Regions from separate parts of the Gracilibacillus sp. D59 genome, predicted to be linked through region 1. Evidence: riboswitches for the same ligand, from Rfam matches in the RefSeq annotation. Region 1 holds a riboswitch; each other region holds the start of a gene.

What was found. Region 1 has a riboswitch for cyclic di-GMP ahead of folE (GTP cyclohydrolase I FolE). Riboswitches for the same ligand answer to the same signal wherever they lie in the genome.
Region 2: linked by a shared signal. The riboswitch ahead of ACTWP4_RS17600 (anti-repressor SinI family protein) and the one ahead of folE (GTP cyclohydrolase I FolE) in region 1 are both predicted to bind cyclic di-GMP.
Region 3: linked by a shared signal. The riboswitch ahead of ACTWP4_RS12615 (hypothetical protein) and the one ahead of folE (GTP cyclohydrolase I FolE) in region 1 are both predicted to bind cyclic di-GMP.
Region 4: linked by a shared signal. The riboswitch ahead of ACTWP4_RS02785 (LuxR C-terminal-related transcriptional regulator) and the one ahead of folE (GTP cyclohydrolase I FolE) in region 1 are both predicted to bind cyclic di-GMP.

The regions. Positions count from the first base shown of each region.
Region 1 is NZ_JBQQCK010000013.1:17,610-25,569, reverse strand. It holds gene ACTWP4_RS18355 (alpha-amylase family glycosyl hydrolase) at 1-482, shown strand, start outside; partial or broken gene ACTWP4_RS18350 (helix-turn-helix transcriptional regulator) at 530-601, shown strand; gene erm (23S ribosomal RNA methyltransferase Erm) at 1,110-1,973, shown strand; cyclic di-GMP riboswitch class I at 2,198-2,283, shown strand; gene folE (GTP cyclohydrolase I FolE) at 2,461-3,027, shown strand; gene ACTWP4_RS18335 (6-carboxytetrahydropterin synthase) at 3,054-3,878, shown strand; gene ACTWP4_RS18330 (SDR family oxidoreductase) at 3,878-4,588, shown strand; gene ACTWP4_RS18325 (ATP-binding protein) at 4,606-5,517, shown strand; gene ACTWP4_RS18320 (alpha/beta hydrolase) at 5,514-6,584, shown strand; gene ACTWP4_RS18315 (acyl carrier protein) at 6,565-6,801, shown strand; gene ACTWP4_RS18310 (class I adenylate-forming enzyme family protein) at 6,798-7,960, shown strand, end outside.
Region 2 is NZ_JBQQCK010000012.1:9,270-17,229, reverse strand. It holds gene ACTWP4_RS17615 (ABC transporter permease) at 1-139, opposite strand, end outside; gene ACTWP4_RS17610 (ABC transporter ATP-binding protein) at 136-774, opposite strand; gene ACTWP4_RS17605 (NAD(P)/FAD-dependent oxidoreductase) at 996-2,210, opposite strand; gene ACTWP4_RS17600 (anti-repressor SinI family protein) at 2,563-2,688, opposite strand; cyclic di-GMP riboswitch class I at 2,724-2,815, opposite strand; gene ACTWP4_RS17595 (alpha/beta fold hydrolase) at 2,921-4,432, opposite strand; gene ACTWP4_RS17590 (hypothetical protein) at 4,681-4,869, shown strand; gene ACTWP4_RS17585 (phosphotransferase) at 4,866-5,882, opposite strand; gene spoVID (stage VI sporulation protein D) at 5,946-6,899, opposite strand; gene ACTWP4_RS17575 (hypothetical protein) at 7,176-7,487, shown strand.
Region 3 is NZ_JBQQCK010000006.1:228,453-236,412, reverse strand. It holds gene ACTWP4_RS12635 (flagellar protein FliT) at 1-294, shown strand, start outside; gene ACTWP4_RS12630 (hypothetical protein) at 394-762, shown strand; gene ACTWP4_RS12625 (SH3 domain-containing protein) at 938-2,908, opposite strand; gene ACTWP4_RS12620 (hypothetical protein) at 2,910-3,497, opposite strand; cyclic di-GMP riboswitch class I at 4,077-4,163, shown strand; gene ACTWP4_RS12615 (hypothetical protein) at 4,193-4,684, shown strand; gene ACTWP4_RS12610 (DUF5667 domain-containing protein) at 4,703-5,776, shown strand; gene sigI (RNA polymerase sigma-I factor) at 5,947-6,654, shown strand; gene ACTWP4_RS12600 (anti-sigma-I factor RsgI family protein) at 6,654-7,925, shown strand.
Region 4 is NZ_JBQQCK010000001.1:617,207-625,166, reverse strand. It holds gene ACTWP4_RS02795 (GH92 family glycosyl hydrolase) at 1-2,469, shown strand, start outside; gene ACTWP4_RS02790 (LPXTG cell wall anchor domain-containing protein) at 2,550-3,233, shown strand; cyclic di-GMP riboswitch class I at 3,651-3,739, shown strand; gene ACTWP4_RS02785 (LuxR C-terminal-related transcriptional regulator) at 3,835-4,464, shown strand; gene ACTWP4_RS02780 (YveK family protein) at 4,668-5,432, shown strand; gene ACTWP4_RS02775 (CpsD/CapB family tyrosine-protein kinase) at 5,407-6,099, shown strand; gene ACTWP4_RS02770 (tyrosine-protein phosphatase) at 6,433-7,194, shown strand; gene ACTWP4_RS02765 (tyrosine-protein phosphatase) at 7,372-7,960, shown strand, end outside.

The sequences.
Region 1 (7,960 bases):
TGCCTATGGATAATGGTGTAGATGAACCAGATCACCGCATGGCTGAGTTGAATAAAGAAGATGAAGAAATTGTTCAGCATTTGAAAAAGTTATCGTCAATCCGTCAAGAATCAACTGCATTAAAGCAGGGAGACATAGAACTAGTTGCTCAAGCAGGTGCTATGTCTGTTTATAAAAGAAGTGATCAAAATCAAACGATGTATATTGCGATTAATAATGACACCGAAACACAGGTTGCCTCATTGGAGGGTATTGGTGATGATAAGCAACTGAGAGGTTTGCTAGAAGATAACATCGTCAGACAACAAAATGATGGTACACATAAAATGATTTTAGAACGTGAAACCAGCAATGTCTTTATTTTAGAAGAAGATACCGGATTTAACTGGTTCTTTATCTCCATGATGGTTGTAATCCTTGGTGGTTTTATAGCGTTTATTGTGGCAGTTGGTGTGAAAAATCGGAAAATGCGTCAGCAGTAAGGGTAATGAAAAGAATCGAGCAGAACTTTATGGTGGACAAGCCTTGAAATCATTTAGTAAATACCATGCAGAAGCTAGGTGTAAAGGGACGGATCTCACAAGCTGTAGTGGAACTGTAGCAAATGGATGAGTTAAAGCTTTAGATGAAAACCAGTTATTCTAACAACAGAATAACTGGCTTTCTGTCCCTTAAATTCAGTGATAAATCATTCCTAGATAAATATTTACTTTGACTTATTCTAAAAGTGAGTATATAATGACAATGTACTGTTAATTTTTAGGAGGATTATTAAAAAATGATTTATTACATCAGACTACGTTTCCAAACTTTGAACCAGTAATTAAATACGTTCAAAGGCTCTGTTTTTGTACACAGAGTAAACGGGATCAGTCTGTCCTTTTTTAATAACCTTCATTTCATATAACAAAAATATGTAATGTAAAGAAAGGCAGATCATTCTGCCTTTCTTTAATTATGTCTAATTTTCCTTCTTTTGTGAAGGTTTATTTGCTAGCGGCTTTTAATACGCCGGAATCTAATAAGGATGGGTCTTCTCCCCTTTACTCCGAATCACAGGCAGATTGTCTGTGATTTTTTATTTTTAAATTGAGAAAGGGAGATATAATATGACCAAGAAAAAGCTTAAGTATCAGAGAAAAAAACGAAGCCACGGGAAAAGTCCAAACTTTTTAGGACAGCATTTAATGCATAATAAGAAATTGATCAATGATATTGTAGACCTAACCAAGGTGAATATAGACGAAACTGTATTGGAATTAGGTGCTGGAAAAGGCGCTTTAACTACAATCCTCAATCAAAGAGCTGGGAAGGTTTTGGCAGTAGAATATGATAAAAAGTTTGTAAATATTTTAGAAATAAAGACAGAGAACTGTCCGAATACTACAATTATTCATCAAGATATTTTGAAAATATATTTGCCAAAGGAAAAGTTTATTGTTGTGTCAAATATTCCTTATTCTATTACCACACCAATTATGAAGAAACTTCTTAATAATCCATTAAGTAATTTCCAACGAGGTGTCATTGTGATGGAAAAAGGTGCAGCTAAAAGGTTTACATCAAGGTTAGTGAAAAATCCATATGTTATCGCTTGGAGAATGTGGTTTGATATACGGTATGTTAAAGGAATTTCAAGGAAAAATTTCTCTCCACCACCACGAGTAGATTCCGCTCTGATTACAATAAATAGAAAAGTAAGACCGATTGTACCAATTGCAGATTATTTAATCTTTTGGGGAATGGCGGATTATGTGCTTAAAAACCCACAATTATCTATTGATTTGGCATTAAGAGGGGTATTTACACCACCACAAATAAAGCACTTAAAAAGGAATCTTGGAATAAAAAATGATTTTCCAGTTTCGTCTTTATCGGAACAACAATGGGGGATAATCTTTGAAACAATGGTAAAGCATGTTCCACGATTCAGATGGCCCAAAATGAAAAAGGGGAAACTCGACTTTTTTTGAAGCTTTAACTTTATAAATGTTTGAACAAACCAAAGTGACATGATCATGTACGATTTGCTAGAGAGAGCTATGAAAATAGCTCCCTTACTTCGGTAAATCAACTAGTTCTTTATTACTATAAAAAAAGATTCTATCCTGGAATAAAATATATATTGACACCCACACATATATTCATTAGAATAAACCTAAGTAATAATACCTAAGGATAATAACGAAAATATTACCTTCGATAATGGCATACTCATTGAAAGGTGAGGACGCAAAGCCTATGGGTCTAAGGTCTCAAGATTATGACAGCCGGGTTACCGAAAAGGATGGTTTATTTGAGTATGGATTAGTATACCCTTTTTTACTAATTCACACTGAGAGCCCACCAAACTTTTTTGGTGGGCTTTTTTTAATATAAAAAAGGATCATGGAATTGCTTTCTGAATCTAGTGATCCAAACGTATAGCATTATCGAAGCGTAGAAAGTGAGGGAGTTTATATGACAGAACAGGTGTTAAACGCTATTGATGTAGAAAGTAATGTTCGCTCCATTCTAGAAGCAATTGGAGAAGACCCAAATCGTGAAGGGTTATTAGATACACCGAAGCGAGTAGCAAAAATGTACAAAGAAGTTTTTGAAGGAGTTGGAACCCCACCTGAGACCGCCCTAACTACGACTTTCGATTCAGAGGGCTATGAAGGCATCGTTTTAGTAAAAGATATTGATTATTATACATTTTGTGAGCATCACTTGATTCCGTTTTTTGGAAAAGCACATATCGGTTATATCCCAGACAAACGTATCGTTGGACTTAGTAAATTCGCTCGCCTAGTAGAATTAACGGCTAAGCGTCCACAGGTACAGGAAAGAATGACTAATCAAATAGCACTGGCCATTGAAAATGTACTACAACCAAAAGGCGTAATCGTTTCTTTGGAAGGACAACACTTATGCATGTGTGCGAGGGGTGTCAAGAAACCAGGAAGTGCGACAGTAACTACGGTCAAAAAAGGAGTATTTACGGAAGATGCGACCTTAGTTAACGAATTTTTAAAGAGCTTATAAAAACTGTAAGAAATGAGGGGACACTGTTGCTATATTTATCCAGGAGAATTGACTTTTCTGCGATGCATAGTTATCGCATTGCTACATGGAGCGAAAAAAAAAATCAACAAATATTCGGTTTGTGCAGTAATATAAATGGTCATGGTCACGATTATAAATTGGAAGTAATGGTAAAAGGCAACCTAAATCAGAAATCAGGGATTGTTGTTAATACGGTAGATATCAAGCAAATAGTAGGTGGATTAGTGGAGAAAGAACTAGACGGGAAATTTCTAAATAAAGAACATCCTTTTTTTATGACACACATTCCAACAACAGAAAACATTGTAGGCTATTTGTGGGAAGCGATCGCTCCTCAGCTAAAAGGCTGTACGTTACATCAACTCCGGTTACATGAAAATCCATATTTATATGCAGAGAAAGGGGAAGAAGATATGGTTACGTTATCAAGAAAGTATCATTTTAGCTCAGCACATCGTTTGCATAGTGATCAGTTATCGGATGAAGAGAATGTAAAGCTCTTCGGTAAATGTAATAATCCAAACGGTCATGGTCACAATTATTATTTAGATGTATTTGTAAAAGGGATTCCAGATCAGGTAACAGGCATGATCGTAGACTTGGCTGAATTGGACGAGATTGTGGAGAATGTTGTCTTAAATAAATTCGATCATAAACATTTAAATTTAGATACAAATGAATTTGAAGGGCTGAACCCAACATCCGAGGTAATGGCAAAAGTAATTTATGATATGTTATCACCACATATATCTAACCTTTATAAAATAGGCCTTTGGGAAACCGAGAAAAATTATTTTGAATACTTAGGAACAGAAGAGGTGTCAGTTTAATGGACTTCTCTCAGATAAAAGATAAAGTGATCGTGATTGTAGGTGCGAGTAAAGGTATCGGCAGACAAACAGCAATATCACTAGCAAATCATGGCGCAAAGCTTGTGCTAGGATCAAGAAACATTGAAACTTTACAGCAATCATTCGAAGGTGAAAATATTACATCATTCCCGGTGGATGTGACAGACGAAGATTCAGTAAACCATTTTGTTAAGAAAAGTGTGGAACGATTTGGACGAGTTGATGTCTTAATAAATTCTGCGGGGATTGGTACCTTTGACAATATCCTTGAATCTTCAACAGAAGACTTTGACAACATGGTCGCTGTAAATCTAAGAGGAACATATCTAACATGCAAGTATTTTGGTAGGGTGATGAGAGATCAGAAGCAAGGGCAAATTCTGAACCTTGCATCAATAGCTGCCACAACTGCTTTGCCGGGGAACGGAGGATATACGGCTTCTAAGTTTGGGGTGCATGGCTTAACGAAAGTACTGCAGCAAGAATTAAGAAGAGAAGGTGTTCGCATTACTTCTGTTTTACCAGGTGCAATCAACAGTTCTTTTTGGGATCATGTATCTTTCGATTTAGACGTCGATAATATGATTCCCGTCGAATCTATCGCAGAGCATTTAATCTATTTGATTTGTCAACCACAACAAGCAGTGGTTGATGAAATAACGATTATGCCACCTAACGGTATTCTATAACAAAGGATAAATGGGAAATGAAAAGACTTTTTACCAAACGACGAGGTAAAAGAAACGAAGCTGTAGAACAACAAACTTCTCAGAAACTATCACCATCCTTGGCTTTTCAATCTTTTATGCAGATGAACGAACAAGCAACTATTGGCTGGATTGTATATCAACTAGCAGATGGGATGGACATAAACAAAAAAGAAGAACTATTCTTACAATCATTTTCTCTACATTCCATCGATAACATCACTGATGAGAAGATGAAAGAATTATATCAATTAGCACAACTAGGGCTAGGATGGATTACGAATCATGATGTAATAGAGGAAGAAATTAAAAAGCTAGATTATCCGAAGCCCTTTCGTGATGTATTGTTACGAACATTAAATGAAGTACATGCTAGCAAAACACTCACTGAAATGGATAAGGAGAAAGATCAAGTATGGGAAGTGTATCGCGATGTCATCTATTCTGCGACACAAGGAGCTTTTTTGCTGATTGATAAAGCGAAAATAAAACAATATAAAACAGGCAACCTTTTATGTGAAGCAGATATTAAAGAACGGCAAGATATCTCTTACTCAAGGAATCTTGCAAAGGAAGCATTTACTAATGCTGGATTAAAAAATTCAAAAGTTATGAGCTATAACCTGATTATTTCTGAAGCCGTAACAAATGTAATAAAGCATGCCGACGACGGTAAAATGTTCATTCACCAAAAGGATGACGTATTTCATGTCATTATAGAGGACAATGGCCCAGGTTTTCCTCTCAATATTTTACCGAAGACAACCTTGTTAGCGGGTTTTTCAACGAAAGAATCATTAGGCCAGGGATTCTCATTAATGATTAAGATGGCAGAGCAAGTGATATTAGAAACATCTTCTAATGGATCTACATTAATACTACTTTTAGATGGGAAGGGTGAAATAGGATGAGTGACAAGGAAGTAAGTTCAGATAAAACAATTGATAAAACTATTGTAACTGCAAGGTTATTTCCTGGATTTTGGGATCGATGGGTTGCACATGGTATGGAAAAAGAAGTTGCCCATCAATTTAAATTAGAAGTTACTAATTTACAGGAATGGATAGCTTTTTTTGATAAACATGGTAATAAACATAATGAAAAGGCAGAACTAGCTAATAACACTGGTAATCGGAAAGAGGCAAAATGGCATTATAGACTTTCGGCACTCTATTTCAATCTTTCCCATTGGATTTTTCCAGAACCAAATAACGAAAAAAGAGAATGGTACCAACAATCACTTGAAACTTTTGCTAAAGCAGATGAATTGTTGGTAGTAAAACCTTCAAGAGAAAAAGTAGTGGTAGAAGATGTTGCTTGTTATGGAAGGGTTAGAATTCCTTTTCGTTCGAAGGGAAGTATAATCATTATCAATCCAATTGATTCTACAAAAGAAGAACTATTTTCATATGAGCAACATTTTGTTGATTTAGGATTTGCTACTTTTACATTTGATGGACCCGGTCAAGGTGAGACTTACACGTTTAAAGAATTACAAGCAACAACAGATCGTTGGCAAATCTTTTTAGATGAAGTAATTACGTTTGCTAATGAGTTTCAACCTGAAAATGACCTTTATTTATTTGGTACGAGCTCAGGTGCAATGTGGTCTATCAAAGGTAGTGAGCATCCAAAAGTCAGTAAAGCTGTTGCAGTTAGTCCAGCTGTGTCAAAAGATATTGCATTTCCAGAGTATTTTTCAGGAAGAATGTCAAAAATAGGCGAAAAATCTTTAGAGATGTTGCCTGATATAGGTGACAGAAATTTTACAAAACCAGTATTGATTTTTCACGGTAAGAAGGATGTTCTTGTAAAAGAAGAAGATATCTATTCTTTATATTATAGTTTGCCAGAAGGCAAGTATATAATGGAATATCCAGATGAAGGGCACTGCTGTAATTATCGGTTAAAAGAAATCAGAGAGCTGTCAAAAAAATGGTTAACAGGAGAGGTTATTAATGACATTCGAACAGTTTAAAGAATTAATTTCAGAGATAAGTCATGTATCTGTAGAGGATATTAGAGGGAATGCTTCTTTTAAAAACGACTTAGGAATAGATTCCCTTCAAATGGTGAATCTATTGGTTGAAATTACTAACAATACTGGAAGTGATTTTAAAATTTTTACTAACTCTGATAGTTTTTCTACTCCAAGTAAACTATATCATTCATTATTTGGAGGTAAAGAGATATGAAGACATTAGCAGAATTTAGTTTTACTAATGACAATACTAAAGATATAGTTTTTAGTACATTCACGGAAGATATAACAGTAAATGACATTGAACAAATGACTCAGTTTTTTATGAATTTAATTGGTGAAAATACAAATCTAGCAGGAAAAAGGGTTGCTTTGTTAGTACCAAATACAAAGTCGTATGTTTCGTTAGTGATTGCTATTAATCAATTAGGTGGGACTGTTGTACCTTTAAGTCCGCAATTTAGAGAGGGCGATTTAACTGCGATATTGTCTAGTGCAATGCCTCATATCATATTTACAATTAAGGACGGAAATGGAATACAATATTCTAACCTAATAGAAAATTGTATTATCGAAAACAACTTGAAATGTAAGGTGTTTGAAGCCTCTGATGAAGAGGAAGGTTGGAAATCTAAGCAGTATAATGGAGTTGAACCTGTCCTTGATGATTTTGATCGTCACTTTATCTTATTTACTTCAGGAAGTACAGGAATACCAAAAGGTGTGGTTATGAGTCAAGAGGCAATTATGGTAGGAACAGAAGATATTCAGCTCTTAATAAATTGCCAAGAGAATGATCGATTCTTAGTAATTCCACCACAAACTGTAGTTTTTGGTGTATTAACGATATTCTGCGCAATGCGATATAAATTTACTGCTGCTATTCCGAATTCATTTGATATACCTAAAATGGTGCAAATGATGAAACGAATAAAGGTTAATAAGATACTTAGCACACCTTCAATTTTAAAAGCTATATACAATATGGGGAATCATACTCATCCTGAAGTGTTTGAATCGATTGATGAATGTATGTTAGCTGGTGAAATGGTTAATAGAGGTGAGGAAAATCAATATCCACTAATGAAATCTTCAAAATTCAAAAATTTATATGGATTATCAGAAGGTGGTTCGATATTATCTTGTGACCTTAGAGGCAAACAAGAATGGAATATAGAGCCCAATGCACAAGTTAAAATAATTGATGATGAGCTAGTTGTTAAAACAAGAATGATATTTTCACATTATTACAACCAACCTGAAATCACTAATAAAGCTTTATTAGAGGACGGTTGGTTGAAAACAGGTGATTTAGCAAGAATTACTGAGAATAATAAAGTGATTCTTATAGGAAGAAAGAAAGACATAATTAA
Region 2 (7,960 bases), on a different contig from region 1:
GTATTGTCATCCTTAGTGTCGCAATAATAATCTCTTTCTCTCGTGGGATTTTACGCCAGCGAACGATCGCTAATAAAATAACAATAAAAATATATGCAGTTACAAGTTGCCATATAGTAATTTCAAGCATTTCATTCACGAAAGAGCACCCTCTTTCGTTAGAATGTCATTCATATAGATAATTTCATCGCTATATGTTTCAGCGACTTCTTTCGAATGTGTTACCATTATTGCTGTTTTACCTGCGTTACGGATCTTCTTTGTAAATAAGTCCATCACTGCTGTTTCCGTTTCTTCATCAAGAGCTGAAGTAGGTTCGTCCAGCAAATATACTTCAACATTCATCAGAAGCACACGTCCGAATGCTAATCTCTGTTGTTCACCACCTGATAATTTATCAGCTTTTTCATCTAAATTTTTAGTCACATGTAACTCTTTTAATAATTTGGTAAGCTCCCAGTCTTCTACTTCTTCTTTATCTGCAAAGTGCAGGCCTATTAAAAGGTTATCACGAACCGTCCCATCAAAAACAACAGGGTCCTGCCCAAGCATTACGACTTCTCTTCTTAATTGAACTGGGTCTAAATCTGTGATCGGTTCATCTTTATATGTAATGCTTCCTTGGTCAGGAGTAAGCATACTGTTAAACATCTTTAATAATGTTGATTTTCCGCTTCCGCTTTCTCCAAATAAACAGTAAACTTTACCTGACTCAATGTCTAATTTCCTCACGGTTAAAATATCTTTAAAAACCAATTGATTGATCGAAAACATTCTGTTCCCTCCAAATACTTGGTCTATTATTTGTATCTGTCTACAAATAAATAGTATAAAAAAGAGCAGACACCCATTGTATCTGCTCTCATCCTTTAGCGAAAGTCTCGCTTATCTTCCATTTTTCTAGAAACGAAAACATAAGCAATGGTTGCAACTACTGTTAATAATGTATAAAATAATGTATTTTTCATTCGACTTCCTCCTCTATTATAGTTCTATTAAAATGGACGAAATTTACCCTTTTTCAGTACAAGTGTTGGTCCACCTAATAAGAACAGATAACGGTCATCAATCACATTTTTCATCACTTTTGCCTGCATTCCATATATTTTATTGCCATCAAATACAGTACCCATTGCATCACTTCCGCCTAAAGATGCAACCGTTCCTTTATCATCAAATTTAAATTCCTGTAATGTACCTCCGTAAATCATGGTCTTAATATTATGTGCACAAACATCTGCTTCTTGTATAGCAATTTGCGCAGTCGGAGGGTATGGTTTGCCAGTTTCGTTATTCATAACCCATGCACAATCACCTAAAATAAACACTTCGTCATGGCCTGGAGCACGTAATGTTGCATCCACATTAACTTTACCCTTAGTTAATTCAAAACCAGATTCTCCAACAATACGATTAGCTTGTACACCACCAGTCCAGACAATAGTACCTGCTGTAATTTCCTCTTCATCTTCACCGACGATAACTGAATCAGCTTTCACTTCTTTTATCATAGTTCCGAGCTTAAATTCTATACCGCGATATTCTAGAGATTCTTTCGCATAACTTAATAATTCTTCATTAAATCCAGGTAAAATCGTTGACATTGCTTCAACATCAATAATTTTCACATCTTGACGTGGAATATCATATTTTTTACATAATAGCGGAATACGTTCTGCTAATTCACCCAAAAATTCAATGCCGGTGAAACCTGCACCACCAACGACAATTGTTAGCATACTTGGGTCTGGATTTGTCTCATTACGATAACGAGCAAACTGATACTCAATGTGATCTCGAATCATGCGACTCGTATCAACACTTTGAATGGAAAAAGCATGCTCTTCCATTCCAGGAATACCAAATGTGGCCTTTTCAAAACCTAAACCTATGACTAAATAATCGTAGCTTATTTCACCGTTTTCTAGTTGGACTGTTTTGTCTTCTTTATTGATTTTTATAACCGTATCATGCACAAAATTTACTCGACGAGTATTAATGACATCTGAAATCATGATTCGAGAACGATTGACATCAATTGTTCCTGCAGCAACTTCATGTAACCATGTTGTTTGATAATGATAATTGTGTTTGTTAACTAATGTAATCTCAACTTCTTCTTGTGAAAATTGTTGAGTTAATCGCTTAGTTGTCATCATTCCTGCATAGCCTGCACCAAGTACAACTATTTTAGGTTTGTTTCCTATCATCGAATCCTTCCCTTCCTGTTTTAGACCCATAATAAACTACGATAGTTTTCACCTTTTTTACAATTTGTATGTATCATATCAATCGCTGTCAGTATATCAAAATTAAATTCCCTCGTCTAATAAAGTGAGACTTCCATCACAGGGTTTTATGGACAATTTGCGCTATAATAAACTATACCCCAATTTGAGACAATAACACATTAATTATATCGTGGAAGTGGTTAACCATCGATGCGGAATAAATCTCTCGATAATTCGTTTAGTTTCTCGATGTTAGACATCCTCGTCTATACATTCATAGTTTTAAACAAAAAGAAAAAACCCACTTTTAGGTAGGGTTTTATTCGTTGTATTACACATTGGATTTACATTCATTCTTTTTTAGGAATTCACGCACTTCTTCTATCGTATAACCACTCTCTTTCGCTTTTGCCATCAAGTAAATCCATTCATAATCAACGTTTATTTTTGTTGGCATAAACGTATTCCCCTCCTAAAATACACTACAGTATTTCAGGCAGCTCAGCCATCCGAAAACTTATGTATTATTATACGGATCTGTAACTTTGCGTCCCTACCTCTCAATAGGTTTGCCTTTTTCTGATCATTTCTGTACAACATATAACTTCAAAAAATAAGGATATGATTTTATCTATGGTTACCTTGTTATCATACCATTCCTATCATTACACTTCCATTACAATTACATTTTAGGTATCAAAACTGGATTTAAAACCGAAGTGTTCCAAAAGTTCTCTGTATTGTAATTCTTTTTGCTTTTCACCTATGTTCTGATACCAGTCTACAAGAAACTCTGCCATTCCGGCCCAAATTCGTTCTAGTTGATGATAAATTTGTTGAAAATAATCTTCATAAAGACCAGGGAAAAAATTATCTGAAGCAATTTTTAGACATTCCTCATATATCTCAACTTTTTCGATTCCCTTTGACAATTTTAAACCATTCTCAAGTTTTTGCCGATATACTAAATAATCAGTATTAATAGTACCACTGATTACTACATGCTCTCTTTCTGTAACAACTATTGGTTCATCTTGACTTATCTGAGCAGGCTCAAGTATTTTCTTTAAATGATGTAAAGAGACCCTCAATTGATTTTTAGCTTTAGTTAAAGATAAATTAGGCCAAAAAGCATCGCAAAGCTCATCTCTTGTAACCGATTTCTGTAAAATTAAATAAGTAAAAATTACTTTTGCTTTTCTTTTACCCCAACCTTGAACAATAGCCAGACCATTTATAATAACTTCAAAACGGTGTAACATAAGAACGGAAATGTGATTTACACGCTTATCCAGTCGTTCAATTTGTGCTTCTAATTCTCTCTCCATTTCAAATTTTAACTCAGATAGATATTTGTATTTAACCTTATTTTTAATACTTTTCTGTTGAATAAACTGATGTATCCATTTCGCCACGATAGATGGTTGATCCAATTGAACGACAAAAGATGCATCAGGTACGGTTAAAAACCTTGCAGAAGGCACAGCGTTTAATGTCGCACTAAATAGTTCTGGAGGGTAAACAGGGTCTTCTGAACCAACTAAAAGCAATAACGGCTTATTCATCGCTTGCAATTGCTTCCGTGCCATTTCAATATGACTTGTATTAAACAATTCAAAATAGACTTCTTTGTTAACTTTACGATATCCTTCTCTTAATATACTTTTATTTTCTTCCGTGGTATTATAACAAATCTGTGGAATTAATTCTTCTCCCAACACCTCTAGGCTCTTAGAATGATTACTAATTTTTTTTCGATTGGTAACTTGCTTCTCTCCCAATTTCTTAGGATAGTTAATGGGAACTGCGATTAATGTTAATGAAAGAATTTCTTCTCGATACTGATGGGCATATTGAATGGCAACAAAACCACCTAAACCTTGTCCAATTAGATGAAATTCATTAATTTGGAGGTAAGTTTTTAAATGCCTTAGATCACGGCACATACGGTCTAGTATTGGCTTCTCACCAGAATAATCACTAAGCCCATGTCCTGGTAAATCCAACAGAAGAATATCATAATCCCTTTCTAACAATGGTAAAATAGGCCCCCATGAATTAAGATGCAATCCTAATCCATGAAGCAAAACAAGTACATTTTTCTTGTTTGATTCATTTGAATGAAGCCATTTGTAATGAATCATAAACCCTTCACTATTAAGATATGATATATTATCACCCCCATCAAAGAACACCGACACATTTCATTAACTCCATATTACCTATTATCATGTATATATTCGACATTCATCTATAATATTCCTGCATGACAACTTTGTTTTAAGAAAATGGGACTAGGTATTTATTATGAAATTACAAACGTCACATACATAGTTAATCTTTTTATTGAAAAAAATTCTTTTAAATTTGCAAATAGGTGTACGCTTCGATTTTCGCTGCATAAGCTACAATATACATTTCTTTATTTTATCGTGAATGAGGTGATTTTTTGGCTCGTTATTATCGCTATCGTCTACCACCTTGGGCTCGAGAATGGATATTAATTTGTGAACGGTGCACTCCTCCAATCGTGATTTTTCAGGGGATACGAACTTTATTTATACCAACAACGTTCGATGTTTTATTGTTAGGAATTTTGATTGGTATCCTGATTGCTTTTCAATTAGAATGGATCTAGTAAGTTTCTTCAAATTGCTCTGATTTTAATGTTTCATAAATAAATTCCTGTAACTGAAATGCAAATAATAACTTACGATATTCCCGTTCAATTCTAATAGAGCATGTTACATTATTTTTATTTCTGGATGCCTGCATACTTGTTAGTACCTCTTGAATCCAATTAGATGGTGAAAGCAATTGTAAAACTAATAAAGATTTTTCATAATCCGATAAATCAATATAACGACAATAGATAGAAAACGAATCAGTTATTTTCCCCATATCACAGTCATGGAATTGAAATAAATATTGATAATATTTCACTAAATCATATGTTGGAGAAGTCATAAAAGCATCTTCCCAATTCAAAAAATACGTGTTGGTTTGTGTATTGACATAATGGGAAGGTTGTATATTTCCGTGGCATAATGAATATTTCATCTTCTCGGTTTCTTCCATTACATCCAAATAAATTTCTTGCCACCTTTCCAGTTGATTGAATGTTTGTTCTATATCCCGGTAATACATGCAAACTTGTAACTCATATGGGGACATAAAACGCTTTGCTTCAAAATATCGAACGTACTTCAACATTTGATCCCGATAGGTAGCTAACTCTTGCTGAAATTGTTGCGCGATAGTAGTCTTATTTTGTTTCAGTGGTGCAATCTGATGATAATCCATAGTGGCAGCGTGAAGACGACCGATTGCATGCATAGTAGTTGCATACTCATCAACTGGTTGATCCATGTACTCTTTTTCCACCCATGGCATCAGGTAATAGATATGTTTTTGATCCTGTACAAATGGTTGTTTATTTTTGGCATAATGAATGGGAACAAAGCCAAGTATCTGTTTTTGTTGTATAAATTGTTGAATCGCTTGCCATCTTCCTAGATCATCAGGATTTAGTCTTGACTTTTTCAAAGCATACTGTTGGGAATTCGCTTTAATTTTAAACACTCTTTCAGTTACCTGCTCGATTTCTTCCGGTTGTAATTGAAATCCATCTATAATTTTTGACCAATCCATTTTGTTTCCTCCTTCCAAATATGAAACAAAAAATCCCTTGACTGGCACCAAGGGATTAAAGCTTTATTCCTCTGAGATTATTGGAATATAAATTAATTGACCTGCAGATACATCTTCTTCTTCCAGACGATTCGTTCTCATAATTTGTCTTGGAGTTACTTCATAACGCTCAGCAATGGTTTGCATCTGGTCATCAGGTTGCACAATATATAATTTTAGTCGAGTATAGTTTGAACTTTCTTCTCCTGCGAAAATATTCAATAAATAGGATGTATCATCATTTGTCCGCTCTTCTCTCGCTTGGACATGAAGTTTTTCTTCCTCTTCTTCCAGTTCTTCATCTTCACTTTCCAAAACGACATCTTCTTCTGACTCTCTAACTAACTCCGGTTCCTGTTCATCTATGCTATCGACTACTTCCATTGATTCCTGATCACTTCGTTTACTGTTGATAGCAACAACTTTCTCTTCTTCCGGTGAAGTTTCCAATTCTTCATCTACTTTAATATGAAATGTATCCTCTGTTTCGTCTTGTTGTTCTTCCATGCGATTTTCTTCGAAAGCTGGCAGAGTATCTTCTTCTTGAATTTCAGATTGAACTTGCGTTTCATCTATACCATGAATAGCAAGGGTTGCTTCTATTAGCATTTCATTCGCAGAATCTAATGCATAATCGAAATGATCTACTTCAATAGAGACATCATCTAAAGATGGAATTCTCTCCATTGGAATCGATACATCAATAAGGAATTTATGAAAAAATTCGTTGACTTCATCAGATAAAGATTCTACGCGTTCCACGTAAGTTGCGTCAGTTAGTCGTTCTTCACTCTCATCAGGAGTGTCGTTTTTAATATACTCTCCTTTCAGTTCCATCACACCTCTGATGGAAAGTGTATTACCTATTTCTTCCATTGATATCACTGGTTCTAATCCAATGCCTAGCATTTCTTGGATTTGTTGATCCTTATCGAAAGCTATTGCCTCATGAATATTAAAAGTAAAAGTTTCTTGCAAAGCACTTCCCCCTTTCTTTTGCTTAGCTAAGGCGTACTAGCATCTCAATAAACTATATGTAGGTACCCAAGGAAATATGCTTGATCAAGAATTATTCAGCTTGCTTATTTTCTTGTATTAGTATCTGGTTTTAAAATAGAACTATCTTTCCACGCAACTCTATTTAATAATACATAAAATGTAATAGCATTTCGATTTTGCTAACCAGTTGTTTTTTATCATTTATGATTAATGTTAAAATAATTTAATATAATAAGTATTTATGGGAGCTAAGAAATGAAAAGGTGTATTTTGTTGATCTTGGCATTACTTATAGTAGCTTGTTCTGAAGAAAAGTTATATTCAGATATTCCTGATTTTATTGGGATTGTTGTATCTTTTGAGGATAGTAATCAAATACGAATGAATATTAAATCAGGTACCATTACTGAATATGGTTACAATGGTACAATATTAATTTCAGTTGAGAACATGAAGGATATAGAAAAACTTGAAAAGAATGATGAAATTAAAGTATGGATAGACGTTCAAATACTAGATCACCAACCTCCCCATGCTAAATTAGGAAAATACGAATCAAATGAATAGTCTTCAATTAATTTTCTTTTAAAAAGATTTCTCTATTTTATACTGCAGTAAACATAAACTCCGTAGTAATTCCCCTTAGATTTGCTCCCTTCTCTCTTCTCAGAAATGAGTACTAGGGATACGCTGTTGTAACATATTTCGCGTTCTGCAGCCTCCTCACTCACTAAAAGACCGTTCACGGTGGGATCTCACTTTGGTTACAGTTCCCTTAGGAGTCGAAAGCTTGCTTGAGCAGATGTTGACTTATGTCCATTTGGGTGAAAGCAGAGTATTCTGCCAGAACGTATTCTAGCACTCATCACAAACCAGAATCGAAGGAAACTAACCCAAGACAAGTTTTCGTACGTTCGTAGTTTTTATCAACTTATATTATGCTCAGTCTTTACAGAAATCAACATAAGAAAAACTAGGCAAAACCCGCCCCGTCTTACAACAATATGCTAAGTAGGTCTGTGAATATTACTATTAGTAGT
Region 3 (7,960 bases), on a different contig from region 1:
ATACGAAAGTCAGCAAACCGAGAGGAAAGAATAATTGAAATTCAAAAATTATTAAATGAAAGAGAAGACCTCTTAAAAGAAGTTAAGAAGCCATATACAGAAGAAGAGTTGAAAGTGGGAAGAGAATTAATAACGATAGATCGCGACATACAAAAGAAAATGAATCAAATATTTGAAGGTGTAAAGGTTGATGTACGAAGTGTCAGAAAGCAAAAATCATCAAATCAAAAATATGTCAACCCATATCAAAATTTAGCAACAAATGATGGCACTTTTTTAGACAAAAAAAAATAGTGAAAAAAATAAAAAATCTCTCAAATCGATTGATAAGAGAGGTTTTTTTACAACATGCTCATATGATTAAATTTTATACAAAGGACTTGGTGAATAAGAATGGAAAATCAAATTGTCGTCATGAAAAACATCGTAGAATTATCTGAAACAATGGTAGAAGGACTACAACACCTTCAATCAGAAGTAGAAAATGGAAACCTTGACGAAACCATGTACTTATTTGAAGATTTTATTCAAGCATTTGCATCAATAGAGAATGCGATGAATTCGATGGATGATGAATTAAAAGGTGACATTACAGAAGTAAAAATGGATAATGTAAAAGAGAATATTGAACACGTCGTACAAGGATATGAAAAAAATGACCAAAACTTATTATTGGAAAATATGCAACATCACTTAGAACCGACTTTGCTAGAGTGGAAAAAGCAAATGGAAAAACAATTTCATCCATATATATTGAATTAATTCTGCAAGTTCATAATCGGCTAAAAAACATATTAATGAGATAATGGAAATATTACCTTTTGGAAAGCGAATTAATTATGCAAATAATGATGCATCAGGTTTATCGGTAGTGGGGTTGTCAAGAAAAGGGCTAGAAGTTTAAAAATTCTAGCTCTTTTTCCTGATATGCAAGATTCTATTCCCACACCTTCACCACAATCTTACTACTAATCCATCCACGACCTCCTTGCTCATTCTCAACCTGAAACCAAACCCGACCTTCTTCACCTACCTTTTTATTATTTTGATAAACTAACGAATCTCCGGTACTAACCACAAATGCAATCTCACTGTCTAACGATGGTTTAGACCTCACATTAGCATACTCTGTCGTAATTTCATAAGTAGTAACAGGTACAGTATTTGTTTCGTTTGATTCAGTCTTTTGAGGACCGTTTAGCCAACTCCAATTCTGTATCTGTTCTTGACCATATTGATAGAGATCAGGTCCAGCAAAATAGCCACCTGTGATCAATCCAGTGCTAAGAATACCAGCAACAAGTTTCTTTTTGTGAGTACCTACCCATTGGAAAGAGCTTCTATTCCACGGCCATAAAATACTTTTCCAATACAGTTTTCTAAGGTAAGCAGATAATTCATCTTTTTGTAAACTATTATCTATTTTGATTAATGCTTTTAGTTGTTTCCGATTTAATGAAATATCTTCTTCCTCGTCTTCCTCACTATCAGTTTCGTATGATAGGTCAAAAACATCTTCAAGGAAAGATCCAATCAAAGCTATTGCTTTATGTTCATCAAAAAAAGCTTCCTTAGATGCTGGCTGTTCACCATAATAGATACCATACGTCCCTACACGTTGATCGACACGGATAAAATAATCAAAAAGTAAGTGACCATCTTTCACTTTTTTCCGCCGAACTGCTTCTTTAATAAAACGAATATAAAGTTCACTCATTGAATGAAATCCCAATTGCTTCACATCGCTGTCAAGTATATACAGATATAATTCCTGAAATAATTGTTTCGTCGTGTTATAAAAACTATCAAAATGACCATTCTTGTATTCTTCCAATAAAGCTTCTTGATAACTAATGTAATAGTACATATGTGCGAGGTAGATGGCAGATTGCCCATCCTTGACTTCAACTCTGGTACTAACCGGGTTATTTTTTACATATTGAAAAAGTTTTTGTGACACTTGAATAGCTTCCTGCCACTGTCTATATTTTAATAAATGTTGAATCCCGTTGGTTGTTTTTTTCGTCCAGACGGTTAATTCTTCTATTTCCTGCTCTGTAATGGTTAGTTGATATGTCGGTGTTAATAGAGCTAGTCCACTAAAGGTCAATCGTTGTGTAGCAAATTGATCATTTACCCGTATGATGGTACCACCATAAAGAGCCATCATTGCCAGTTTGTAATGAAGCTCAAGCTCTTGTAAAAAGGAATTAAATCTATCAATATAATGATTCCAACCTTGAATTACCTTATCCATTGATTGATGGATTTGAGTTTCACTATCGTCTCCCATTAAAGCACCAACACCAGCCCCAGCAAAAGGGATGCCAACTAACAATCCAAGTAGTGAAGCACCACCTTTAATAATGGATTTTCCCTGCTGATCACTTTTAACACGATCCATAACGATTGCATGCTGACCAATTTTATCTGTATATTTCTTTAAAGCATTTGTCAGGTTATTAATATGAAGTAATATTCCTTGTTGCAACCCATTGAAAAAAGGAGAAGGGTATTGATAGCGTAGAAAAATTTCTCCATATTCACCCTCAGACATTGCTCGTATAAATTGTATGTAGTCTGATTCCAGTTCATCAAAGCTTAATGCTGTTTGCAAATCCTTTGATACTTTCCCTGGATCGGTATAATCAAAAAAGTTACGAATGTATCGCTGTTGATCTTCTGTTGTTGGTTTGTCTGGAAAAGAGTCTTCCAATCTACTTAAGGATTCGTATCGATGGCGAAGCTGGTCCCATACACGATTCATTGCATTTTCTGTAACGTGGTCGACATATGCAATTACTTCCTCCCAGCAGGGTTGGGACAAACGTGACTTTAAATCACTTACAATCAAGTCATATTCTTTTGCTGGGTCTTTGAAATAGTTTTCTAGTTTTGAAACTGCCATCTTATAAGAACTCCAGTACGTCAAGTGCGTCTGATCCGTCCATCGCAGTCCCTAAATCAGCACTAGAGATTTGTGATGATACAGCTTCAATTTCACTGAAATGGTTTTGTAAGTCAAATCCACTTGTATAACTTTCGCTATCAACAAAAGAGGAATCTATATGAACCTGAGATTCACCTATCACACTGTTTTCGGAAGTGCTAAACATAGTACCACCACTTGGAGCAACAAAATCAACCCCATCTCCAGTGAAATTAGGTTGTAATGTACCTATATGCTCTCCATTTTGGTAGTAATTTTCTTGTCCGAAAATCGAAGAACGGCTTGTAATGTCATTGTCAATCCCAGTAAAGTCAAAAGTAGTGCCACCTTCAACATTCTCTCTTACATGTGCTGTTTCTCCATTTGCAAAATGGAATGTTTCACCACCGGCAGCATTAGGCATCGTTTCCAAAATAGGATTACCATTAATGTCAACGAAAGAACTGCCACCGAAGAAATTCTCCTTTACATAATACGTCTCAGACATTGGTGCAATAGACGTATCATTTTGAAATAAATCATTCATAAAATCAGAACCATAATTCAATATAATCACCTACTAATAAAAATAGTAAAAAAGACATATGATTATTATATCAAATATCTTAAAATAAAGAAATTTTAATGTGCGGGTAGGAAAGGGAAAACTTTTTAATGGCAAAAATTTTATTTACCCCGGCTTATATAATTAAAAGTGCGCAATAAAGCGAGTATGCGCACTTTTTTTTGTGATTATTTTTTTACGATACTTCTCAATATTTTCTTTCCTTCAGGGGTTAAATAAACTTTATTATCCTCCAGTAATTGCTTGGCCATACCTGCCGTCATTGGTTTTGCTTGTTTTGCCAACGTTTTTCCTCCTTTCTGTTACATGTCATTATATGTACAAGTTAACCTACTTGTAAGAGCAAGCTACACTAAGGTAAATGTGGATTTTATCAAAAGAAGTCAGGGGTCACTTGTTTCTTTTAAAATAGTTTCTTCTTTAAGGTCATATAAAACTGTTTACTAATACTAGAACGTTCATCATATTTATTTTTTTTAACTTTTTATATTTTAATTTTTTATAGAAAAAATTTTGTTCTCCCCCCTTTTTCAATACAAGTCTTTCGTATAGATAGTTGAAAAAGGAGAAAGGCAAAACTGTTAAAAAACAGTGACGCAAAGCTATAGGGGCTAATGTGAAGGGTCACAAAGCCAGCCAGCTACCAAGAGATAATGATAGTGAATGGGGGTGAAGCGTTGAAACAAGTGTTGATAGTATCCTGTTTGTTCTTTTTAATGGCATGTGGTCAAGGGGAGAGTGCCACGGATCTTGGGGAGAATACCGGACAAGCAGAAAAGCAAGATGTACTGTATGAAAATGATGTTTTCCAAATCGGTGGAGTAGATGGTTGGTCAGTTGAGGAAGAAGCCACCGCTGAGCAAGAGCAGAACATCGTTTTTTCAAACGGGACAACAAGGGTAATTGTTTCGTCGGTAAGTAAAGAACAAACGGTGGATCTATTAAAAAAGAACGTTCTATCTTCTTTTTCTAAAAAAGCGGAATTAATAGAAGAGGATGAGAATTACTTAGCTGTTCAAACAAATAGAAATGAAAATATACGTGGGGATATATATTTTCATCAAGGTTCGAAACATAATGTGATTTTTACTTTCATGACTCCTGAACAGCATTATCAAGAAAATAAAAAGCAAATAAATGCATTCAATGAGAGTATTCAAATATTTTAGATGGAGGGAATAGCTGATATGAAGCTAAAAACATGGTTATCGGCAGCAACAATTAGTGTATTAGTTGTAGGAAATACTGCATATGCAAATGAAGTAGAGGAAACGATTACCCCAGATGAGGAATTATATGATACTGCTCTATTAATTGAAGAAACAGAGCTGGAACTGACAGAAGACCAAACCGAAAGAGCGCTATTATTAGACGAGTTTGTGAGTGACCGTTTGAATGAAATAGAAACTTTAATTGACGAAGGTAATATTGAAGAAGCTGAACAATTAATCGAACAATATGAAGAATATTTAGATCGATTAGAAGGTGAATTAGAAGCTGCAGAGGAAGAGCAGGAAGAATCAGAAGAAGAAGCAAATGAAGATGATGACGAAGTAGAAGAAGTGGAATTACCTGATTCAGAAGAAGCGGATGATGAAAACGAAGACTCCGATCAAGAAGAGAAAGAGGAAAGCACGGAGGATCGAGATGAAGCAGAAGATGAATTAAGAGATAATGCCAAACAACGTACTATCAAACTTCAAGCTTTATTAGAGCGCGATGATTTACCAGAACAAGCAAAAGCAGGTATTGCTAAAGCACTTGAGAATCAAAAGCGTGCTGAAGAAAATTATCTTCGAGCAAAATCAAAAAATGAAGATGAAGAAGACGTAGATCAACCGGAAAATGAAGATATCGTTGAGGAACAAGAAGATGATGAATCAGAAGAAGCAGAAGAAACTAAATTAGCAGAAGAAGTACAGGAACAAGCTATTAAAAAAGCCGAAGCAGAACAACGAAAATTAGAAAAAGCTGAAGAAAAGGCAGAGGAAAAAGCTGAACAAGCACAAGAGAAAGCAGAAGAAAAAGCTGAAAGAGCGGAAGAAAAAGCGGAAAAAGCACAAAAGAAATTAGAAGAGAAACACAAAAAAGCAGAAGAGGCACAAAAAAGAGCTGAAGAAGCAGAAAAAGAAGAAGAGAAAGAAGAACAAGAAGTAGAAGAGCAAGAAGATGATGATGAACCTGAAGATGATTCTAAGGCAGAGTCGGAAGAAGATGACGAGAATGATAGATCAGAAAAAGAAAAAGGAAAGGAAAGATAAAGATATTATCGATTTTTTTCGACAAAATTCCAAAAATATCTTTACCCTTAACTATTTATAGCTTACATTAAATATAGAAATGCTTTATCCTTTGACATCTATTAATATCTTTGAGGATAAAGCTTTCTTTTTTGGTGCTCATGAAATAGTGGATAAGGGAGAGGGGCAGGATGAAGCAAGAAGACATCGAGCATTCCATCACGGAGATACAAAAAGGGAATGAATTAGTTCGAGAACAGCTGATTCAATATTATCAACCATATATATTGAGTGTGGTAGGAAAAGTATGTAAAAAGTTTACAACATGGAATGATGACGAGGCGAGTATTGGCTTAATCGCCTTTAACCGTGCAATTGACACGTATGATCCTGGAAAAGGGAGAACTTTTCTTAATTATGTCTATTTAATTATTCATCGAGAATTGATCGATTTTTTTAGAAAAGAAAATCAATATCAAGATCTAATTAAGAATGGTGAAAAACTTCTCGAAACAAATCATGTGCAAGAATCGGTAAAACAATATCAACAAGAAGAACGGATTAGCAATATAGCGGAAGAAATTATTGATTTAAATGATCAATTGTCATGCTTTTATATACGTTTCGAGGAATTAGAATCATATAGTCCAAAACAGAAGCGAACAAGAAAAAAAGTGCTACAAATAGCTGAAGATTTTATTCAAAGAGAAACACTGGTAGAACAATTATTTCGACGTAAGCAATTTCCGGTTAAGGATTTTGTAACACTAACTAAATATCGTGTCAAAACCATCGAAAAATACCGAAAATATATTATCGCAATTATTATTATTTTATTACATCCTGAATGGAAGAATTTACAATCGTTTATAAGTGATAAAGTAAGGGGGGAGAAGTAGTGAAGCAAAAAATCAAAGGTGTGGTCATGGAGGTTCAGCAACATCAGATTGTATTGATGTGTGATGATGGTACTTTTCGTAATGTTCCTCGTGAAAAACATGACATGCCAGTTATTGGTGAGTATGTGACGTACCGAATAAAAAAAGCCCCTTTACTTCAATGGAATAGAAAAATGGTACTACCCGTTGTATCTTTAGCAGCAATTTTATTGTTTATCGTTATGAATGGATCTTTTTTCCAACCGAATCAACAAGCATATCTACTTGCGATTGATATCAATCCAAGTATTGAAATATCATTAGATGAAGATTTCAATGTGCTCGATATAGTTGCGTTAAATGACGATGCAAACCGTGTGATTCAAGACTTGGACATGGAAGGCCAAAAAATCGATAAGGCAATTAATGAAATTGTTGTACAATTAAAAGAAAAGCAATACTTATCGAAGGACACGTCTGCCATTGTTACCACGACATTGATCGATTTGCAGGAGAAGGATAAGACGGAATCAAAAAAATTGCTTTTAGTAGAAGAAATTTTCCATCATTCTTTTGCCCAAAATCAAGTTGGTGGGGAAATTGAGGTTTATGCCGAAAATGAACAATACTATCAAGAAGCAAAAAACGTTTCTCTGTCCGTTAATTCATATCGTTTGTACCAGCAAATGACGGAAAACAAAGCGGAAGTTGATATCGAAGAGGTTAAAAACAAGACGATAAAAGAACTCCGTCAAATGGTTGAAAAAGCAGCTGAAAAATCTGGTGAAACAAGAAATGATCAGCAAGAAAACCTGAGTTCATCAAAAAATAAAGAGGAAGCACCAGAGAAAAATAAAAACAGATCATCTCAAGCAAAATCTAGAGAAAACTCTGACAATAGTGGATCTGAAAAAGAGCATTCAAAACAGCAGGTTAAAGAGAATGATGGACAAAACAAGTCACAGAACAATGGCAAAGCACCAAATAATGAAGAAAAGAATCAAAACGAAAAAATCATAAAAAACAAAAAAACTGAAACCAAAAATGAGAGTCCAGCAAATGATAAAAAGAAAGATAATGCAATGGATAAAACTCCACCAAATGAAATACTCGAAAAGGCGGAGCAAAATCAACAGTCTAATAGCCAAAAACAAAAAGATCCTGAAACACCAGTGGAAACTGAGTGGGAAGCAGAAGATAATAGCAAATCTGATGAAAAATCTGCTGAGTCATCGTCAAAAGTTCAAAATCAGGCAAGGGAAAATAGTAATAGCAAACGGAAGGAAGATTAAAGCTATTTACAATATCAAAAGAGCAGAACCACAGT
Region 4 (7,960 bases), on a different contig from region 1:
GGTCAAGCGATGCTTGGATATGACAGATACGACAATGTTAACACAGAAGTAAGCTATGGTCCTGATAGTGGAAATAAATACGTAACTACTTATTTCCGTAAAACGTTTGAGGTAGAAAACGTAGAAGATATGATGGGATTAGAAGCGAGCTTGATACGTGATGATGGAGCGATTGTTTATTTGAATGGCCACGAAATTATTAGAACGAACATGCCAAGTGGGGAAGTCCATTACGACACTTATGCGAATGGCACAGTAAATGATGAACGAGACGAGAATAGCTATACGATTGATCCGTCGTATTTAGTAGAAGGTAAAAACGTCATTACTGCAGAGGTTCATCAAACAAATGCGACAAGTTCAGATATTGCTTTTGATTTCAGCTTAGAATCAGTTGGTAAAATGGAGGTCCCAGATGCTCCTACAGATGGAAAAGTAGACGATGAGGAGAATACATTTGGTTGGACAAATGTTGAAGGTTTTGATCGGGCGTTAGACTATGAGTACAGTCTTGATGGTGGGGAGAATTGGCATATTGCTACTTCCAATCCACAAACTGTAGGACCAGTTGAATACGAAGCAGGTCAGGTTCAAGTGAGAGTGAAAGCGAATGAAGGTGAAGATCAGGCGTATGGAGATGTTCTAGTTTCAAAGGATCCTTTTACTGCTGATATGCTTTGGGAAGTATATGATTTAAATGTCAATATTGCTCAAAAAGGTAATCTAGAAGTAAATGTGAAAGGTACTTTAACAGGGGATTATGATGAATCTGCTACCGTTGTATTCCAGTTGATGACTGAGAACGACGAAGCATGGATGACGAATACTGTTCCTGTAGAAAATGGCGATTTTGATTTCACTCAACTATTTAACGTCGATGAAGAACAATACGATATCAATGTTTATCTAGTAGATGAATTCAATGGTAATATCTACGACTCTTTATGGCTTGCCAAACCATTAGAACAAAAGTCAGAACCTGTACCAGGTGTAAAACCAAGTCCCGAAAATCCTGATAATGGAGAGGAAGAAGATGGAGATGAAGGAAACGACCTTGATCCATTGCCAATTCCAGAAGACGAGGATCAGGATGGAGAACAAGGAAATGATAGCTTTGGATCAGAGATTGAATTCGAAGCAAGAACGGCTTGGTCTTCTGATGTTAATAGTTTTAACGATGGTCCACTGAAAACAGAAGCAAATAACGGTGGTGTTGTAGTAGCAAATACTTTTGATGGCGCATGGCTTGCTTATCAGGATGTAGAATTCGGTATAGAGGGTACAAACCAAATTACGGTGGAATATGATGCGCCGACATCAAGAGTTCCAGCTGGAAGTAGCTTAGAATTCCGTCTCGGTTCCACCAAGGGCGAGCTAGTTGGCACATTAGAATTAGATACCACTGGCAATGGTTGGGGAAGCTATACGACGAAAACGGCTTATTTAGATAAAGTCGTCACAGGTAAACAAGATTTGTTTGTCCTTATGAAAGGTGACACAAACAGTAGTCAACCGTACATTGGTAATTTTGATCGTTTTACATTGGCATATGAGGATGTTCGTGCTGACTATAAAAAACTGGAATTAGAAGACAATGATAATTGGTCAACTGAAAATAATCCCGCTAATGATAGCCCGATGAAAACAGAGAATGGAAAAAGTGGCGAGCAAGTGGCAAATACATTTGATGGTGCATGGTTGGCTTATGAAAAAATGAATTTTGGTAGTGAAGGTGTCAGTCATGTTGCTGTGGAATATGCCAGTAACTCAGGAAACAGTGCATCTGATTCAACGATAGAGATTCGTTTAGATGCAGTAGATGGGAAGTTAGTCGGCACAGTTGAAGTACCACCAACTGGTGAGGGCTGGGGAACCTATCAAACAGTTACTGCCTCCTTGGATGAGAACGTAACTGGTGTACAAGATGTGTATTTCGTACTCAAAGGTTCGACTGACTCTACTTATAAATATATCGGTAATTTTGATAATGCGAGCTTTTTCAACCAGGAAGAAGCGGAAGATAATGTAGTAATAGAGTTAGAGAATCGAAGTAATTGGACAGACGAAGTAAATTCATTCAACAATGGCCCATTGAAAATAGAAGGAAACAATGGTGGAACAGTTGTTGCGAACACATTTGATGGTGCATGGTTGACGTTCAACGATGTCAATTTTGGAGATGCAGGCAAAAAGTATGTCGACATAGTGTATGATGCTCCCTCGCAAAAAGCACCTGATGATGTAGTTGCGGAGATTCGATTAGATGACAAAGATGGTGAATTGATTGGGACAGTTGATCTAGCCAATACAGGAAGTGGTTGGGGAACTTATCAAACAGCCAGTGCCACGTTAGATAAAGTACTGACAGGCAATAAGACCATTTGTGTAGTCTTTAGTGGTTCTACTACATCAGAACTTCGATATGTTGGTAATATTGATAAAATGATCTTTTCTAATATTGTTAAGTAGCCTAATGATTACGTGAAAATGAAACATTAGCATAATTGATTCTCTTATAAGGGGATGAATTTAGAAGGCGAGGAGAAAAAGTGAAATTACGTATTATTTCGATACTTTTCATGACGTTGTTGATTGCTCAAATGCCAATGACAGTATTTGCTGCAGCTGTATCTTTGGATATGGATAAGAATGAAATCAGGGCAAGTCAAGAGCTTGAAGTGTCAGGAACAGCGACAGAGTTAGAAGAAGTACTAATTAAAATTGTTGCACCTGATGAAGCTGTTTATTATATGGATGTGTTAACGGTCGAAGATGGTGAATTCCAATCAACTATCGGTTTTCCGACGACTGCTAATGGAGATACAGCTGGCGATTACACCGTAATTGTAGGGTATGATGAAATTCAAGACACAGCTACCGTTGCTCTTACATGTGAAGAAGATTGTGATAACGGTGGAGGAGGTAATAACGGAGACAATTCTGACAATGATGGAAATAGTAACAATGGGGATAACTCAGACAATGCTGGAAACGGTAATAATGGAGGCAATTCTGACAACAATGGGAAAGGAAATAACGGAGATAACTCCAACAACAGCAGTAATGGAAATAATGGCAATAAATCCTCTGATAATAGCCAAAACAAGTCAAAAGAAGCTGAAAGTAACTTGCCAGACACAAGTACTTCCATTTACAATTTTCTGATAGTAGGTTTGATATTGTTAGTCTTAGGTAGTGGCGTTGTTTACTATCAAAAAAAGAAAAAAGCATAATTATTACGATTAAATAAATTGCGTAGTCAAAAGCTACGCAATTTATTTTTTGAAACTAAAAGAGCATTATTGGTATAATTCATATAAGAGTATTAGTATGAAATCGCGCAGTAATTTGTTCGGTATATCGATTATAACTAGTCAATAGCATAAGAATATCATACTACTCTCTGCGTCATATCACTTATGAATTGTCAAAATAGATAATTATCCACAAAAAACAACAAAATAACTTTCTCGCATCAACAACAAGAAACATATATCGACAAAAAGGAACAAAAAATATGAGTATATAAACCTGTATAATTTCCAATTAATTTACACTAAATAAACCAAAAGGTTTATTTTGACAAATATATCTTCCTACTTATTGAAATAAATATAGGAAAACGGTATTATATAAAACAGAAGTGAATAGTAAGAAAAAGGCAAACTACTTGAAAAAGTAGGTCGCAAAACCTAGGGTCTAAGGGGTTCAATTTACCTATGGCAGCCTGGTTACCTAAATTGTTCAAACATATGCAAAAGTTATTTAGGCTATTTCTGTACTATTCAGAAATAGCCTTTTTATTTTCAAAAAAGGAAACAGGAGGAAATATCAATGCGTATAGCTATACTGAAAGAAGCTTCTATATATCGAGAAGGATTAGTAGGAGTGCTTTCAAGCGAGTTTAAAGCGTATGATATCATTGCGGTTGAGCCGAAGCAGAAAGAAAAACTCCGAGATTATATTATCGACCTGCTCATCATTGATATTGACACAGATACTGATACCATAAGCTTAATTAACACATATACGAAAAACAACAAAAAGATAATTGTCTGGACAGAAGATACTCACCATCAAGACCTTACTGAGTTATTTAAAATGGATCTTAATGGATATTTCTTCAATGGAATGGAAAAGGAAGAACTTATTCATGCAATTCAAAAGATCATGTCTGGGCATCATTATATCCATGAAGACCTCACGCAAATTCTTTTGGGAGACTACCGTGAAATCCATAGCCGTAAAGAAAGACGACCAGTGGGTGTATTCACAAATCGTGAGTGGGAAGTGATGGAACTCTTAACTCAAGGATATAGTAACAATCGTATCAGCCAGAAATTATACATCACTGACAAAACGGTTAAAAACCATATCAGTTCGATCCTGAGAAAATTAGAAGTACCTGATCGAACAAATGCAGTGATCACCGCATTAAAAAATCAATGGTTCCATGTATCTTAATGAAAGAAAAGCCTGTGTATGAGGGTTGCATAGGCTTTTTATTTGTGTGTATGACAATTATGACATATAAAAACACTTAAAAATCTCAAGATAGTTATGTCAAATAAAAACGGTTTATGTTATAATTCCGTTTATGATGTGTTCGTATACAATGTCATGGGAAAATTCATCTTAAAGAACTTTTATGCGGAGGTTACGAAATAATGGAAGAAACGATATCACTCAAAGAAATTTTCGAAGTCCTGAAAAAACGTCTATTACTTATAGTATTATTAATTGTTGGTGCTGCCGGTATCAGTGCCGTCATCAGTTTTTTTATTTTAACACCGACCTATCAATCTAGTACACAATTTATTGTCAATCAAGATACAAGCGAATCTGAAAGTGTTGACCTTAATCAGATTCGATCTAATGTAGAGATTATCAATACGTATAATGATATTATCACCAGTAATCGTATCCTAGATCAAGTGGTGGAAGAGATGAATTTAACGATATCTGCAGGAGCGTTAGGCGGTAAAATATCGTTAAACACCTCGCAAAATTCTCAAGTTGTAACGCTGACAGCAACTGACTATGACCCGGCGGTAGCGGCAGACATTGCCAATACAACAGTAGAAATCTTTCAAGAAGAATTACCGGGTCTAATGAATGTAAATAATGTAAATGTTCTATCAGAAGCGGTTGTTCCAGCAAATCCACAACCTGTCAACCCGAAGCCTATGCTAAATATCGCAATCGCTATTGTGATTGGTGCAATGGTCGGGGTAGGACTAGCATTCTTATTTGAATACTTAGATAATACGATTAAAACCGAACAAGATGTAGAAGACAAATTGGAATTGCCGATTCTTGGAGTAGTGTCGCATATTGAGGAAAAAGATATGATGTCATTAGGACAGCCTGTTTCCATCAATCAAAAAGCAGAGAGGGGGAGCGTAAGTGGCCAGAAGAAAAAAACAGTCTAAATTAAAGAATGTAAGGCACTTAATCACGAAAATGAACCCACGCTCTCCAATTTCAGAGCAGTATAAAACGATTCGAACGAATTTACAATTTTCTTCTGTAGATGGGGAATTAAAAACGATGCTTGTAACATCTTCAGGACCATCAGAAGGAAAGTCATCAACGACAGCGAATCTAGCAATTGTGTTTGCGCAACAAGGAAAGAAAGTATTACTAATTGATGCGGATATGCGTAAACCAACATTGCACTACACTTTTCGAATCGATAACCGAAGAGGATTAAGCAGTGTGCTAGTGGGCGAATCAAGTTTGCAAGAATCAGTTACAAGCAGTGATGTAGCAGGGCTGGACTTGTTAACTTGTGGGCCGATCCCGCCGAACCCATCTGAATTATTAGGTTCCAAAGCGATGGAAAATCTTATTTCCAATGCCGGTTTGGATTATGATTTAGTACTCTTTGATACTCCGCCTGTTTTAGCAGTAACTGATGCCCAAATTCTTGCTAATATTTGTGATGGTGCAGTAATGGTTGTTCGTAGTAACCAGACAGAATACGATGCTGCCACCAAAGCAAAAGAGTTATTAGATGTAGGTAACGCGAAATTGTTAGGTGTTGTGCTAAATGACCGAGAACAGAAAAAAGGTCACTATTACTATTACGGAAATTAACCAAAAAACCTTTCGATCAATATTAAATTGGTCGAAAGGCTTTTTTTATGAAAATATAAAGGTACTGTGAGACCTCCAGTTATCTATTTCCTACCCTTATTCTGCGCAAATCAATATCAAATCACATATGTTCGTTTCGTATAATTTTATACGAAGCGCTAAAACTCTTCTTCTATGGAACCCCCATAAAAATCAAAGTAAATTCTAATGGATATAAATAACAATAATATCTTGAATTGTTCCTTTCCATTTTATAACGGATATGTTATTCTTTATATAGAACAGGTCTAAAGTCTTGTTTAGTTGGTAGAATAACAGGGAAGGGTGATACTAATGTTGGATATAAATCCATATATTATTCCAATTAATCATGAAAGTGTGTCAAATATTACCTCGTCAATCGCTATAGTGAAGAAAGCTGAAAAAGCTGGAGTAAAAAAAATCATTGCATCACCACGATACATACAAGGAAATCAAGAAATTCATAAAGATTCTATTATTAATCTTGTCGAGAAAATTAACCAACAGCTCGAAGAAGAAAATATAGCAGTAGAAATCATTCCTGGACAAACAATTCGTATTTATGGAAATATGGAAGATGACTTGGTGAAAGGCAGATTACTCACTTATGGAACAGATACAAAATACGTTTTTGTTGAATTAATGTATGATCACATTCCACAATATACCAATCAGTTATGCTATGAATTGCAATTAAAAGGATATAGACCAGTGTTGGTAACTCCTGAAAAAAATGTGGTTATTCAAGAAAATCCTAATTTACTCTATAGTTTGGTGAAAAACGGGGTACTAGTACAAGTGAGTGCGAAGAGTATTGTGGGGGAAAAAGGTAAGAAACTGCAAAAGATTACTAAACAATTGATACAACATAATCTCGTCCATTTCTTGGGTTCAGATACATCGGAAGAAACTAACTATTACTTACAGTCAGCTTGGAATACCATAAAAAAATACAATGATTTTGGACAGCTATATCTATTACAGCAAAATATGAGTGTGCTCTCAGATGGTAATGTGGTCCAGGGAGAAGAGCCTGTCTATTTTAAAAAGAAGAAAATATTCGGAATAATATAAATGGTTAATATGTTTATATATGGAGAAATGAGACTGAATTTACAAAAAATAAAGACTTTTCGACAAAAAACGTCTTTCTTCTCCTGTTTCCATCTGGTGTGTTTCCTGTTATACTTTAGTATGATAATTTGACGTAAAATGTATTACATTTCTGAGCAGAAAGGACGATGAATTGACATGATCGATATTCATTGTCATATCCTGCCTGGAGTTGATGATGGTGCGAAACATACAGAAGATAGTGTGCAGATGGCGAAATCTGCCGTATCACAAGGAATTAACACGATTATTGCCACACCACATCACTTAAACGGTAGCTATGATAACTATAAAGAAGATATATTACTAGCAGTTGATCAATTGAATGATAGATTACAAGAAGAAGAAATCCCCCTAACAATTCTTCCTGGACAAGAAACGCGAATAAATGGAGATATGTTAGCAGACTTAGAGAATGAACAACTATTACCACTAAACGAGACAAGTGGATATTTATTCGTGGAACTCCCATCCAATCATGTTCCGCGCTATACGAAACAGTTAATGTTTGATTTGCAATTACAAGGAATCAAACCAATTATTGTACACCCTGAGCGGAATAAAGAGTTAATCGAAAATCCAAATATATTATATGACTTAGTAAGTAATGGAACATTGACACAAGTAACAGCTGCAAGTGTATCCGGTAAATTCGGTAAAAAGATCAGAAAATTCAGTATACAGTTAATTGATGCCAACTTAACGCATTTTATTGCGTCAGATGCAC